Regions from separate parts of the Arthrobacter sp. IK3 genome, predicted to be linked through region 2. Evidence: riboswitches for the same ligand, from Rfam matches in the RefSeq annotation. Region 2 holds a riboswitch; the other holds the start of a gene.
The links. A riboswitch is a leader RNA that binds a small molecule or an ion and turns the genes downstream of it on or off. The one in region 2 is predicted to bind S-adenosylmethionine.
Positions count from the first base shown of each region.

Region 1: it holds a riboswitch for S-adenosylmethionine, as region 2 does, so the genes downstream of both, ACSLGO_RS04135 (methionine ABC transporter ATP-binding protein) here and ACSLGO_RS12280 (flavin reductase family protein) in region 2, are expected to answer to the same signal.

Region 1 is NZ_JBPPSW010000002.1:299,354-302,672, reverse strand. It holds gene ACSLGO_RS04145 (LLM class flavin-dependent oxidoreductase) at 1-248, opposite strand, end outside; gene ACSLGO_RS04140 (methionine ABC transporter permease) at 276-941, opposite strand; gene ACSLGO_RS04135 (methionine ABC transporter ATP-binding protein) at 934-1,722, opposite strand; SAM riboswitch class I at 1,827-1,931, opposite strand; gene ACSLGO_RS04130 (SAP domain-containing protein) at 2,142-2,693, shown strand; gene ACSLGO_RS04125 (CoA-binding protein) at 2,715-3,131, opposite strand; gene ACSLGO_RS04120 (alpha/beta fold hydrolase) at 3,216-3,319, opposite strand, start outside.
Region 2 is NZ_JBPPSW010000008.1:134,359-137,677, reverse strand. It holds gene ACSLGO_RS12290 (replication-associated recombination protein A) at 1-149, opposite strand, end outside; gene ACSLGO_RS12285 (PhzF family phenazine biosynthesis protein) at 264-1,100, opposite strand; SAM riboswitch class IV at 1,226-1,345, shown strand; gene ACSLGO_RS12280 (flavin reductase family protein) at 1,397-1,903, shown strand; gene ACSLGO_RS12275 (PhzF family phenazine biosynthesis protein) at 1,933-2,790, shown strand; gene ACSLGO_RS12270 (M66 family metalloprotease) at 2,848-3,319, opposite strand, start outside.

The DNA of each region.
Region 1 (3,319 bases), on a different contig from region 2:
TGGGAGGCCCAGCCGCCGTCGTGGTTGCCGTACAGGCCCACGACGTCGGCGAAGAACAGGGCGTCGAATTTCGCGTCTTCGAGCCGGCGGGCCAGGTCCGTCCAGAAGGACAGTTCGTTGAAGCGGTGCTGTTCGGCGTCCGGGTGGCGCCACTGCCCGCCGCGGATGTGGCTGGTGGTGTTCATCAGGAAGGCGTTCAGCAGCAGGCGCGGACGCGGCCCGTTGAAGCGGGTACTGGGAGTGCTCATGGGGTTCTTTCGGTAGGAATGGGAAGGCTAGAGTCGCTTGTCGGCGCGGCGGGAGAGCCAGGAGCCGCCCAGCTGCACGGCCTGGACCAGCAGGACCATCAGCACGATGGCGGTGAGCATCAGCCCGGTCTCATAGCGGTAGTAGCCGTAGCGGATGGCGAAGTCGCCGATTCCGCCGCCGCCCACCAGGCCGGCCATCGCGGAGTAGGAAATGAAGCTGACCGTCATGATGGTGATTGAGCTGATCAGCGCCGGACGGGCTTCGACCAGCAGGACGTCCCGCACGATCTGCCCGCGGGTGGCGCCCATGGAACGGGCGGCTTCCACCACTCCTCCGCCGAGCGCGGTGAGGTTCTGTTCCACGAACCGGGCGAAGTAGGGAATGGCGTTGATGGTCAGCGGCACAATCACGGCTGCCGTTCCGATGGTGGTTCCCACCACGAACCGGGTAAACGGGATGATGGCGATCAGCAGGATCAGGAACGGAAAGGACCGCACCAGGTTCACCAGCGAGTCCAGGATCCGGTGGAGCCTGGGCTTGTGTGCCAGTCCATCCGGGCCGAGGGCGTACAGGAGAACCCCCAGCGGGGTGCCGATCAGCACCGCAAGGGGAATGGCCACCAGCAGCATGGTGCCGGTCTGGCCCAGGGCGGCGAGCAGTTCCGGCCACACTTCGGCAATGCGCTCAAGCAACGCGGGCTCCTTCCCGGGCAGCGCGGTCCAGGGTGATCTCATCCGAGATCAGGTACCGGCCGATCGCCGTGGCCGGAGTGAAGCCGGGACGGGAGAGTTCCGCGAGCGCAAACTGCTCCACCACGCGGCCTTCCTCCATGACGGCCACGTTGTCCGCGATGGCCTTGATGACATTCATTTCATGGGTCACCACCACGATCGTGATGCCGAAACGGGCGTTCACATCACTGAGGTACTGCAGCACGGAGGCCGTGGTGCGCGGATCGACGGCGGAGGTCGGTTCGTCGCACAGCAGCACCTTGGGGCGGGTGGCCAGGGCGCGGGCAATGGCGACGCGCTGCTTCTGCCCGCCGGAAAGTTTCGCCGGGTAGGTTCCGGCCTTCTCCGAAAGGTCGACGACGGCGAGCGCCTCCAATGCCCGGGCGCGCCGCTCAGCGGCACTCTTCACTCCGGCGAACTTCAGCGAGAGCTCAACGTTCTGCGCCGCGGTGCGGTTGTTCAGCAGGTTGAAGTGCTGGAAGATCATGCCGATCTCATGCCGTGCGGCACGCAGCTCACCGTCCCCCAATTGGGTGAGGTCCGTGCCGTCCACCAGTACCCGGCCGGCGCTGGGCCGTTCCAGCAGGTTGATGTTGCGCAGCAGGGTGGACTTGCCGGCCCCGGAGAACCCGATGATGCCCTGGATGCTTCCCCTGGGAATGGCCAGGCTGACGTTGTCCACAGCGGTAAAGGCCGATTCACCGCCTCCGAAGACGGTAGAGACGTTTTCAATCCGGATCATGCTGTCCTCCTGCGGTCTAAGCCCGGGAAGAGGTGCACGCTGCGGGAAGGAACGGGACCCGGACCTCAGGGCACGGGAACACGGACCGGATAAGAGCAGGTGCTTCTCCATCGGTCCTGGCGGTAGCACCCTGCTTCGGCGGGATTGCCCGCGGAAGGGGGTTGCTGCGGCGTCACGGAGCCAGGTCTCTCAGCCGCTCTGGATGGTTACGGAACTATCTAAGCCGCGCGTACCCCGGTAGGGCCAGAACATTTCCCCGTGCGGCCCAATGCGTCGGCACGTAACGTGCTCCGGCGTCACAATCGGTTTTGTTACGTCTTCCGGCGTCCTGCGCCATCCCGCACCGAAGCTCTGAAATCACTTGGCCCGGGCCCGGCGCGGGAGCACCGATTCTCCGGCCTGTCCGGGAGGATGGGAACGTGACAGCTACGGAACGCCCCGCCCTCGCCCCTTCGCTTGGGCCGGAGGAATTCCGCCGCTGGTACTGGCTCAAGGATGAGCTGCAGGCATTCGCCCGCGCGCAGGAACTATCCGCTGCCGGTTCGAAGGACCAGCTCACCGAACGGATAGCCGCATTCCTGGGCGGCGCACCGTTTCCTCCCCCGGAAACCCGTCCCCGTTCCTCCCGGGAGCGTCTGGTTCCGCCGCTGACCATCCACACCGTTATTCCGGCGGGACATCCCTGCACCCAGGTGCTGCGGGAATTCTTCGTCAATGCCCTGGGCCCCGGATTCAGGTTCGATGCGCCCATGCGCGAGTTCTTCGCCGCCAATGACGGCACCGCCACGCTGGCCGCTGCGCTGGATCACTGGCACGCCACCCGGGATACTGCGGCACGGCCGATCGGCCGGCAATTCGAGTTGAACCGCTTCTCGCGGGACTGGCATGCAGCGCATCCCGGCGGCACCAGGGACCAGATGCTCCAGGCCTGGAAGACGCACCGCTCCCTGCCTGTGGACCTGCGGAACTAGGTTTCGCGCGGCGCTCCGCCGCTAGAGCCCGAAACGCCCGGCTTCAATGACCGGGCAGGTGTTCATGACGACGTCGAGCCCGGCGTTCGCGGCACGCCTCGCGGCGTCTTCATCCACCACTCCCAGCTGCAGCCAGACGGCCTTGGCGCCTACCGCGATGGCCTGGTCCACGACGTCCCCCACCTTGGCCGAGTTCACGAAGCAGTCCACAACGTCCACCTGGCCGGGGATCTCCGCCAGCTTCCGGAAACCCTGCTGGCCGTCGAAGGCCTGGCCGGACAGGTTCACGGGAATGATCTCCATGCCCAGGGAGTCCCGGACAAACCGTGAAACCCCCACGGCGGGGCGGGCCGGGTTGTTCGAGAGGCCCACTACCGCCCAGCGGCCTTTAGACGTGAGCAGCCGGGTAACGACCTCGGGATCGTTGCGGTGCGCCATGCGGTACCTCCTTGAGTCGATGCAGGATTCCCACCCTACGCTCAGGGGAAAACGCACCCGGCACCGGGCCTATTCCAGCCGCCTTTAGTTCAGGAACGCCTCGACGGCGGTGGCCAGGATCCGGTCATCAAGCCCGTGCCAGCTCCCCTCCAGCAGCTGGAAAGAACCTTCCGGCAGCAGCTCGGCGG
Region 2 (3,319 bases):
TGCTGCTGGCCAACAACCTCATCGAGGCTGCGCGGGCGCATGCGTACCGCAAGCGGGCTGCGCGGGCGCTGCCGGGAGTCTGTCTCCGCGGCGTCGTCGTCGTAGTCCTGCTGGTCCTGGTCCTCGCCGCTGTTGAACAAGTCATTCACGCTTCAAGGCTACCCGTGCCCTCTCCCCCCGCGTTTCCGCCCGTCCCGCAAACGAAATGACAGAAACTGCACGTATGGGGCTCCATACGTGCAGTTTCTGTCATCTGGATGGGATTAGAGGGAAACGGAGCCGTCGATGCAGGTGACAGACTCCCCGCCGATCCAGATGCGCCCCTCGCGGGTGAAGACCCTGACCAGCCCGGAGCGGTGGACAGCGGTGCCCTGGGTGACGGTGTAGCGTTCCTCGGCGATTCCGTCGCCGATCAGCCACTGGGCCAGTCCGGCGTTGAGGCTTCCGGTAACCGGATCCTCGGACACGCCCAGGCCGGGCGCGAACGCGCGGACCTCGAAGTCCGTCTCGGCTGATTCCGGCTGCGGGCCAATCACACCCACCCGAAGGTCGCCGATGGCGGCGTGGTCCGGACGCAGCGAGAGTACGGTCTCCGCATCCGGGAGCAGCAGGCCCAGCCAGCCGGGACCATTGTCCACCCACTGGTGTCCGCGGACCTGGTCCGGAGTAAGCCCCAGTGCAGCCGTCACGCGCGCCAGTGTCCCTTCCTCCACCGGCCCGGTGCGGATCAGCCGGGGAGCCGCAAACGCCGCCAGGCCCGCGTTGACGCGCAGGGGCACCAGCCCGATTCCGCATTCCTGCACCACCAGCCCGGGCTTGATCGGTGTGTTGCCGGCCTCGGTCCACGCGTGGCAGGTTCCCAGCGTCGGATGTCCGGCGAACGGAATCTCCCCGCCGGGCGTGAAGATCCGCACCCGGTAATCCGCCTCGTCCTGCGTAGCGGGAAGGACAAAAGTGGTTTCGGAGAGGTTCGTCCAGCGGGCGAACTGCAGCATCGCCTCGTCGTCGAGGTCTTCTCCATCCAGGACCACGGCCAGCGGGTTGCCCTGATACGGCTTGCTGCCGAAGACGTCTACCTGTTTGAACCAGCGTTGTCTCATGCGGACACTGTAATGGCTGTCTGCGGGAGTGCGGGAAGACGTGCCGTTACGAAGTGTTGCCCGGCGTGGCCGTAATGTGACGGATGTTTGCCCCGGGACATTACGGCTCCTAGATTGGTAGCCAGAATCAAGAGTTCCAGCCACAGGCCCTGGCCGGCTGGACGGCAACCCTCTCGCCGTAGCGGGGTGCTCCAGGTGACGATTCGGCCGTTCCGGTGGATCTCCCGGTCCGGCAAGTACAGCGCTGGCCTTCCGCGGTTCACGCAGCAGGCTGCGCGTCAGGCAGAGGAATCCCCATGGCACTTGAAACCGATCTCCATCCCAACGCACTGCGCCAGGCCTTTGGACGCTTCCCATCCGGCATTGCAGCCCTCTGCGCGGAAATCGACGGCGCACCGCAGGGAATCGTGGCGTCCTCCTTCACCGTCGGCGTCTCCATGGATCCGCCCCTGGTCATGTTCGCGGTGCAGAACACTTCCCGCACCTGGCCGGTTCTGCGGACTGCCGGACGGATTGGCGTGTCTGTCCTAGGCACGGGGCACGACGGCGTCTGCCGCCAGATCGCTTCCCGCGACGGCGACCGCTTTGCCGGGCTGAGCCTGCACGAAACCGAAACGGGCGCCCTGTTCCTGGACGAGGCCGCCCTCTGGCTCGAAACGTCAGTCGAGAACGAGATACCTGCCGGGGATCACGCCGTCGTCCTGCTCCGCGTCCACGGCTACTCAACCCACGACGGCGCACATGAGCCGCTGGTCTTTCACGGCTCTGCCTTCCGGAATCTCGCGGTTCCGGCATTTGCCTGAGCCGGCACCCACTTCACTAAGCTCAGATAGTGACTCCCGAAACTCCCGCGTCCGACCGCCCGTTCGCCCAGATTGATGTGTTCAGTTCCGAGGCCTTCGGCGGCAATCCGCTTGCCGTCGTCCTTGAATCCTCCGGGCTCAGCACCGCCCGGATGCAGCAGTTTGCGAACTGGACCAACCTGGCCGAGACCACGTTCCTCCTCCCGCCAACGGCTCCGAAGGCCGACTACCGTGTCCGGATCTTCACGCCCACCGAGGAGCTGCCGTTCGCCGGGCATCCCACCCTCGGCTCTGCCCATGCCTGGCTGGAAGCCGGAGGCAAACCCCGGCAGGAAGGCATCCTCGTCCAGGAATCCGCCGCCGGCCTGGTGCGGATCAAGGCGGACGACGCCGGCCTGCTGGCCTTCGCGGCTCCGGAACTGACACGGTTCGGGCCTGTTGCCCGGGACGTCCTGGACCGTGTGGCGGCCGGCCTGGGGCTTCCCCGTGAGGCGCTGAAGGACGCTGCCTGGCTGGTCAACGGGCCAGAGTGGATCGGTGTGCTGCTCGAATCGGCAGCTCAGGTACTGGCCATCCGGCCCGACTACCCGGCCATGGCCGGCCTGGCCGTCGGCGTCATCGGCCCGCACCCCGGCGGCGCCGCGAGCGAGTTTGAAGTACGCACCTTCATCTCCGATGAGCTTCCCTGTGAGGACCCCGTGACGGGGAGTTTCAACGCCGGTGCAGCTCAGTGGCTGATTGGCAGTGGAAGGGCGCCGTCGACGTACACCGCCGCGCAGGGGACGGTCCTGGGCCGAACCGGCCGCGTCCAGGTGGAAGCCGACGGCGGGGACATTTGGGTGGGCGGCGAGTCCAGGACCCTCATCTCCGGGACCATCAGGATCTGATGCGCCGGCCCGGTGGTGTGCGTCGCTGCCTCCGGACGCGCACCACCGGGGGCTCAGCTAGGCATCAAGTCCCACCCGGAACAGCACAGCCAGACTGTCGGAATTCAGTGCGGCCAGTCCCGGATTCGCAGCTGCCTGGAGTCCGGTCCAGATTTGGTTTGCGCCCGAGTTCTTCGCGTACATGCCGGCGAATCCCCGCTCCCGGTAGAAGTCGAGGTAGCTCGAGACGGCGCTCTTGATGTGCCCGTCAGCCTCCGGAAGCCATACCTGGGATCCGTCAGCCGGTGCGCACGGCGCTGCCTTTACCGGAGTTGCCGGCACCAGGCACAGGTCGGGGCGGGCCTGGCTGTGGATGGCGCCGCGGGTGTCCATGAACCAGCGCTGCTCATCCGTATCCGCGCAGGCGTTCTTGCTGATGGGCACGGTGACGCCGAGGTCCTCCCCCAACACCAGGCAGTGGCCGTTGTTGACCTGCAGCCGGCTGCCCTCCGGCAGGTACTTCTCGGAGCTTTCCATGAATCCATTCGCG